2 regions of the Caminicella sporogenes DSM 14501 genome follow, and region 1 is predicted to be linked to the other one. Evidence: riboswitches for the same ligand, from Rfam matches in the RefSeq annotation. Region 1 holds a riboswitch; the other holds the start of a gene.
The links. Region 1 has a riboswitch for cobalamin ahead of BUA90_RS05690 (DUF2292 domain-containing protein). Riboswitches for the same ligand answer to the same signal wherever they lie in the genome.
Positions count from the first base shown of each region.

Region 2: another riboswitch for cobalamin. It lies ahead of cobI (precorrin-2 C(20)-methyltransferase); the one in region 1 lies ahead of BUA90_RS05690 (DUF2292 domain-containing protein).

Region 1 is NZ_FRAJ01000008.1:50,372-54,590, forward strand. It holds gene BUA90_RS12260 (S-layer homology domain-containing protein) at 1-948, opposite strand, end outside; gene BUA90_RS05685 (DUF4430 domain-containing protein) at 1,111-1,878, opposite strand; gene BUA90_RS05690 (DUF2292 domain-containing protein) at 2,037-2,198, opposite strand; cobalamin riboswitch at 2,338-2,530, opposite strand; gene BUA90_RS05695 (S-layer homology domain-containing protein) at 2,787-4,219, opposite strand, start outside.
Region 2 is NZ_FRAJ01000005.1:28,792-33,010, forward strand. It holds gene cobC (alpha-ribazole phosphatase) at 1-315, opposite strand, end outside; gene cobS (adenosylcobinamide-GDP ribazoletransferase) at 330-1,067, opposite strand; gene cobU (bifunctional adenosylcobinamide kinase/adenosylcobinamide-phosphate guanylyltransferase) at 1,081-1,650, opposite strand; gene cobI (precorrin-2 C(20)-methyltransferase) at 1,701-2,423, opposite strand; cobalamin riboswitch at 2,604-2,792, opposite strand; gene BUA90_RS03145 (YbjQ family protein) at 2,955-3,269, opposite strand; gene BUA90_RS03150 (DUF2225 domain-containing protein) at 3,250-3,984, opposite strand; gene BUA90_RS03155 (VanW family protein) at 4,001-4,219, opposite strand, start outside.

The DNA.
Region 1 (4,219 bases):
GTTTGCATCTAATTCAACTTTATAAAATTTCTCTTTACTTATGTATATACTGTCCCAACTTGAAGAATCCTTGAGTTTTACATAATAAAGTAAATTGTCAGATTTATCAGCATCTATTGATATTTTTAAATCATCTCCAACATTTAATCCTTTATATTTATCAAAACTTACTATTTTATTTAATGGAAATGGTAGTACATACTCATCTGAATCAAATTTAACAACCAAAAGTGCCTTAATCCATCTTATGTCTTCAGGAATTGCAATATTTACACTGCCTCTGCCATCTCCATCTAATATAATATTTTCCATCTCTCTATACTCTCTGGTATTTGGATTTATAAGCCCCACTATACCTTTTTCATTTTTATGTTCAGTTATATGTAAATTAGCAGTAATACTGTCATTAGCAAATTTTTTACTTTCATTGTATATTAAAACCATATCTTTATCATAATTGACTATTTTACTATAATCTACTTCTATAGTTTTCTTCTTTCTATATATAGTTTGTAAACTGCTGTCTTTAAAATTAAAATCTAATGTTAACTTATTATCATTTACACAGTTAGAAACTATATTTTTAGGAATAGAAAAACTATAGTACCCCCTGCCTTCACTATTTAAATTAATTTTAAATGTATTTACATATTTAGAATCTATATCTCTTATTATATCGTCTTCATAATTATCCCAAAAACTAATTTCAACTTCTTTTGCCGATAAACCAGAAAAATATATTTCTCCATATACAGTCCCCTGTACTGTCTTATCTCCATATACAGAAATTTGTACAGTTTCATCTTCATATACTGTATCTTGTACTGTTTTATTCGACTTTTGACTGTCATCAAAAGCATGTACCGTCAAAGATAAATTAAAACCTATATTAGGTACTAATAGTGCTAAAACAAGAACTACAGAAATTATCTTCTTTAGTTTATTCATATAACATCTCCCCTTTAATTTAAAATTTCTCTATAAAATCTACCAAAATAATAAATTTAAATTCTACACTAATATTTTCTACTCTCGATAAATAAGATAATATTTTATTGGGCAAACATATATATGTTTGCCCAGTTATATAACAGTGGGATTTTTTTATATTTAATTAATATTAAATTTAACTTCTTGAGATTTAACTATTTTCAAACAATGATCAGGATCTTCATTTTCTTCATAATACTGCTCTTTTACATAAATATTTACAGTTTTTCCTCTATAATTACTTACATCATCAAAAATAGCTTGTCCATTTACAATATCTGCTTCAATTGACTCCCCATCATATTCCAGCACTACTTTTCCTTCATTTAAATCTACTGTCTCCATCTGCCATGTCCATACATCTTTAAATTTCTCGGCTTTAACATTTACTACAAGTTCTTCATCATCTTGAGTAATATCATTTGATTCTAATTTAGGAAAATATGTGTATGCTGGACAGCAGTAATACCAAGTTATTACATCTCCATCTGAAACTTTTGCTTTATTAGTATCTCCAGCTGAATAATTAGGCAATTCATTGTTCACTCTATACATCCATCCTGAATAATATTTTTCATTTGGCAAATATCTTTTTTCCATTTGAATATCTTTTTCAGATGAACCTTTTCCAATCCCCTGAACATATGTACTTGCACCAGAGCCTACATATTTTAGCAATAAACTTGAATCATTATCACAAATATCTTTCAAAACATCAAAATACGTCTTACTAGTATCAGTGTTTACTTCTTCATCAAATATTATCCCACCATGATCTGAAGTACTCATTATTCTATAAGTAACTGTTGCCGAATCTGCAAAAACAGATATAGAAAGAACAAATACCAATATAAAACTCAATATTCCTATTCTTAGAAATTTTTTCATTTTTAAATCCCCCTTTATAATTTAAATTATCCCACTGTTATAAATAAACATTTAAATTTTCCTATAATAACATTTTTATTATTCAAAAAAAGAACACTACCATAAACATATATTTATGTGGTAGTGCCTCCAGTTTTCTGGTCAGCTCTTCCTTTTATTTATAATTTTATTGACCTTTTTAACTCCTCAACTCTTATCGGCTGCTTATCTTGTACAATAATTTTTATTTCCCCATATCCTGTGTCCCGAATCATCTCAATTAGCTTTTTTTCCCTCTCATTTACATTGATAATCATACTTTCCTTTCTTATACGTTCCATACCCCTTCATCTCCATTTCGCAAATAAAGTTTTATAAATCATAAAAATCCTTGACCTTTTACAGGGAATCAAGGATTTTTTTCCATAACATAACAACTTTAAAATATTTTTTAAGTATATCCCTTATCCCTGGTTAGGTCTATACTTAACGGTTTTGGCAGGTCTCCTGGCTCATGGATCATCAAATCCTTTCACCTTCCCAGAAGTCATTTCCAGTGGTCTTACCGAAAGGTTCTCCCCATTCACAGTGGCCGGTCCGCTCGGGATTTTCACCCGATTCCCTTTTAACCTTTGGCTGTATAAGCCAAAGAACCAAAACCTTTATTATACATATAAATATATTTTATTTTTATTTTATTGTACAATATATACATATTTTTATCAATATATGCAGCATTACATTCTTCCTTCAATTTTCGACACTTTTCGTTATTTTCGCATATAATTTAAATCTAAACTTTTTATTTTTTCCTCTACATATAATTTTTTATTCATAGCAGATTTCCAAAATATGTATGATATAAAAATATAAAAAGCTAGAATTCTTTTTAATCCAAAAGAATTCTAACTTTTTATACTTTTATAACATTATTTTTTTAATAGGTTTCTAAACTTTGCAATGCACCATGCACATTGTGCTCTATTTACTGCTTTTTTAGAATTAAATCCTTTAAACAAAAGTCCTTTTTCCTTTGCAACTTGAATATATCCAAAAGCCCAACCTTTACCTTTTACCTTTTTCTTTCGTGCTTCATTTTCAAGTCCTGCTGCCTTTACTAATATAGTCATCAACTGTTCTCCTGTAATATAACTGTCAGGTGAAAAACTTTTTTCTGAAACTCCTTTTACAAAACCTCTACTTGCACAAACACCTATACTTCCATTTGCCCAATGATTTTCATCAATATCATTAAATTTATTAGAAGCCCTATATTTTTTCTTTTCCCTTTTTAATCCTAAAGCATTAACTAAAATTGATGTAAACTCAGCTCTTGTTACAGGTTTATTTGGTCTGAAAGTCCCATCTGGATAACCTGATAATACATAATCATATACTAAATCCATAGTTTCTTTAAAAGCAAACTGCCCCGGTTTATAATCGCTAAATAATTTTTTTTCAGCCTCAGGTCTATATTTTTCATGAAGCATATCAAATACACACTTATTATGATATGCACTTGCCATACCATACAATGCTTGTTCTGTTGACATTCCATTATCATATATTGGAAGCATATCTTCTTCATTTAAAACATGAGTAAAACTTCCATCTTTAAGCTGAAATCTCATCATAGCTGTTACAGGATTACCCCCACCTGGTTTTGTCCATTCTTTTCCCATAGGATCTTGTCCTAATAGTGTAAGTGCTAAAATAACCCATGAACAACTTTCTGGATTTTCTGTCCCCCAAGAATGAAATCCTCCATTATCAAGCTGTCTGTCATGTAAAAATTGAAGTGCTCTTGCTACTACAGGATTTGACTCATCTTCTCCTAATATTGCAAAAGCCATAAGAGCAGCTGCAGTCATATCTACATCTGATTCAACTAATTTATAATCTTCCGGGTCATCAAAATACTTTACATCCCAAGTAAATCCTCCATCAGAATGCTGTTGTTTTTCAAGCCATTCTAAACATTTATCTCTATTTGGAATAGGCTCCCCTGCACAGTGAAGTGAAATAACTCCAAAAATATGAGCATTTATCAAATCTTCTCCAATTGGTTTTCCCGTCTTGTTATCTGCAACTGAATCTGCAAAATGCCCATTTGGCAGCATAGTACTCTTTTCTATCTCAACTAAATTTAGCCCTCCAAAATCTCTCGGATCTTTTCCAGCCGCACATACACCTATAATAGTTCTCTGAAAATCTGTATTCTTTACTTTAGAAAGTCTAATACCTTTCCTTACTTCCATTTCTCTCCAATATGCAGCATTTTTACCATTTACAGTCCACTTAGGTCCGCTTACATCTTCCCCAAATCCAAACAATCCCAAAGCAGGCCAATCTAACAATCCTC
Region 2 (4,219 bases), on a different contig from region 1:
TTTAGACTTTTCTGGATATTTTTCACATATTTCTCCATAGCTTAAATTTTCCCATTTACCAAAATTTATTTCCCTAAGTCCCGGTTCTTCAATAATATTAACTCCATGATGTTTATTTATTATTTGAGCTGTCTTTAAACATCTATCTAAATCACTGCATATTATCATATTTAACTTTTCATTTTTTAATTTTTCACAGACCATTTCAGCCTGTTGTATTCCCTTTTTAGTCAATTTTGAATTAGTCCACCCGCTAAACAACTTTTTTTTATTAGTTTCTGTTTCTCCATGTCTTACAAATATTATTTCTAACATCACTACCACCTAAGTCATATAAATATAAAGAAAATTATATAGCTTAACAAAAATATTATCTCTGAAAGTTCAATCAATGAACCTAATATATCTCCTGTTATTCCATCTATCTTCAATGTAATATGTCTTACATACCATAAAGCAAATAAATTGACTATCAATATGCACAACATGGCAATTGGAAACAATAATGCTAAAACAATTGAAATCACATATGCAATAATTAACTGCATATTAGTTATTTTTCCAATAAATAAATTGCCCATTCCATTTGCTTTTGCAGTTTTTCCAATTTTACATGCCACTACAATATTTAATCTTGAAGCCACAGGCATTAAAAGTAAAATAGGATAAATATATGGAATAGGTATTTTATTTATTAATGCCATTTTCATAATTAGTACACAAAAAAGTGCTAAAGCTCCATTTGTTCCAAGTCTACTGTCTTTCATTATTTCCAATACTCTATCTTTTGGTCTATTGCTGTAAATTCCATCAAAAGTATCTGCAAGTCCATCAAGATGCAGTCCACCCGTAATGATTATTTCTACTATTACAGCAAATACAGCTGCTAAAAAACTTCCTCCTAAATTAAGTCCAATATAATATCCTGCTAAAATGAAAGTACCAATAATTAAGCCAACTAGCGGAAAATATATTATACCATTTAAAAAATCTTCTTCTGTAACATTTAAATTAAACCTTATAGGTATACGAGTTAAAAACTGAATCATTAAAATAAAACGCTTCATCTTTATGTCCTTTCTACTTTATCTTTACAGGTATACCTGAAACTATAAAATAAACTTCGTCAGCTTTTCCTGCAATTAACTGATTCATCCTTCCAGCTATATCTCTAAAAATTCTAGACAATCTACTTTCCGGAACAATTCCCATGCCAAGCTCATTAGTAACAATAACCATATTTATTTCTGCTTTTTTTACTTCATCAATTAGTAAAACAATTTGCTCTTTTATATCATTTTCAATATCATCTACTTCTTCCCAATCAACTTTATCCCAATCTATATTTGAATTATCAAACATCAGATTAGTAATCATAATTGTCATACAATCTAATAGTACTGTATCGTGCTTTTTGGCAATTTTTTGTATATGTTTATAAATATCTCTATACATTTCAAAAGTAGTCCATTCGCTTGGTCTTGATTCTCTATGTCTTTTTATTCTATTCTTCATGCCATCATCAAAAGGTATAGCAGTAGCTATATAAGCTATTTTCTTTCCTATTTCAGATACGTATTTTTCAGCAAAAGAACTTTTTCCACTTCTTGCTCCGCCGGTTATCAAAATTATTTTTTTGTTTGAATTCATATAAACTCCTCCAAAGTTGGAAGTAAGGTATAAATATGTTTTCATTACTCTTATTTATACATCTTTAATCCATTTTTTTTGATTATCATTGTAGAAAGATATGGGATTTTTTCACTTTTTACTATATCTATATCTGTAATAACTCTTTCTTCTTCTGTACCACATTTAGAAATTAAAATAAAATTATTTTCAAGTCCTCTTTTTATTAGCTCATTGGCAAGAATTTTACAATCATTTGACGGTTTCATTACTATAACATTTTCAAAATTATCTAAAGCTCTTATTAACTTGTCCCCATCACCTTTTCTCAATGGAACTACACTAAAACCTTCTTCCCATTCCACTATGGGTATGTTCAAACTACCTGCTACTGAACAAAAAGAAGTTATTCCGGGTATAGTTTCAACTTCAACATCATATTTTTTTAAATAAGGTAAAAGATACATATATGTACTATAAACCGTAGGGTCACCTAAAGTAATAAATGCCACTGATTTGCCTTCATTTAGAAGCTTTGCTATAATAAGTGCATTTTCTTCCCATTTATTTTGAAGCTCATTTTCATCATATATCATAGGAAAAGTTAAATATATTATCTTCACATCTTTTTTTATATGCTCTTTAGCTATATCGTAAGCAAAACTTCCTGCTGACTTTCTCTTTTCTGGACATATTACTACGTCTACTTCATTTAATATCCTCTTTGCTTTAACAGTTATAAGTTCTGAATCCCCCGGTCCAACTCCAACCCCATAAAATTTACCTTTTTTCATATATACCTCCTGAAAATTTGAAATTATCTCTAATAAAAAATATTATGTTTATAAAAATAATGGAAAAGGTCTAAAAACTTTTTCCATTAAGACTTTTTTACATAATCAAAAAAAATGCACTACGGAATATAAGTGCATTTTTATACATACTTTAATAAATCATACACTTCCCTCCGAAGTAGTTGCTAACGTTTTAAGGCAGGTTTCCTGGCTCGCGCTTCATCCTACTCCCTTGCCTTCCTTAAAAAATTAAGTGGCATAATAAGGTTTCGTATTCGCTTACAGTAGCGGGGGCTGCGTCGGACTCTCACCGAACTTCCCTTTTAACTTCTTTTTTTACAAAGAAGCACCTTAAAACTTACAAATATTAAATTAAAACTTCACTTTAATCTTTATTATAAAAATTTCAGCAAAAATTGTCAATAAAACCTAGGGTTTTGTCTAAAAATTACGAAAATATTTTTATCTCAATTTTTTACAAGAAATTGAAAATATTTAAATAAAATCAACTGGTATGATAATACATATAAATTATTTCACTTTTACTGCTGTACCGTAAACCAATAGCTCAGCTGCTCCCTGCATTATTGCTGAAGTCGCAAACCTAATATTCACAACTGCATTTGCCCCTTTTTCCTGAGCTTGTTTTACCATTCTGTCTATAGCAACTTGTCTTGCTTCATCTAACATTTCTGTGTATTGTGTTATTTCACCTCCAACTATAGTTTTAAAACCTGCTAATATATCTTTTCCCAAATGTTTTGATTGAATCGTACTTCCTCTTACCAATCCCAATACCTCTACTATTTCTCTTCCTTTAACTTCTTCAGTGTTTACTAAAATCATTTTCATTACTCCTTTCTATTTGCAAATTTTTTTTATTATTATATTCTTCTCTTGCCAATCTCCACTGCTCTCTAGCTCTAATTTCTATATGTCTTTTTTTCTTTATATCTGGATTGCTTAATGCTTTATCAAACCACTTTATAGCCTCTTTATAATTACCAACTCTTCTGTTAAGTTCTCCTAAAAGATATAGAATCACTACTTCATTGTATTCTTCTTTATCTAATCTTTCTTTTGTATAAGCATTTTGAAATGCATCTATTGTAAATTTTAAAAATTCCTTTTCTCTTTCATCATTCATATATCTATAAAACCAAGCAAGTCTCAAACATACTTTTCCAATATTTATATATTTAGATTTTGACACCTGATAACATATCAATGCTAATTTATATACCTGTATAGCTTCTTCTAAATTTCTTTCTTTTCCATAACTTCTCTGCTTCCAACGTGAAGTTATAAACTTTACTATTTTTTCCTTTTCCAATTCATTTATTTTTGAAAAAGTACTTTCTAGTGCTGCATATCCGCAATTTGGACATACAAAAACGTTATAAAACAAAGGATTTTCACTTTTATAATAAGGACAAAAATCTTCATCTCTCTTAATAACTCTAATTGCTGAAGTTCTAACCTTTTTAGTAGTAAACTTCATTTTGCATATTGGACATTCAATTTCTCTATCATAAAAATGGTCTAATAATTGTTTGTTCATATATACACCTCTATTACTAATTTATTATTTGATTTTCTATTTTATCTTTTTCTTCAATACTTGTATCATCACTTTTTATCTTTTTAGTACCTTTTATAATCACTTCTTTGCTCGGCTTATAATAATCTTTTGAAATCAATTTTCTTTTTATTTCTCTTCCATTTTCATATATAATCATATATGAGGAAACTATATAGCCATTTCTACCTTTACTTTTAACTATCATTTTATCTTC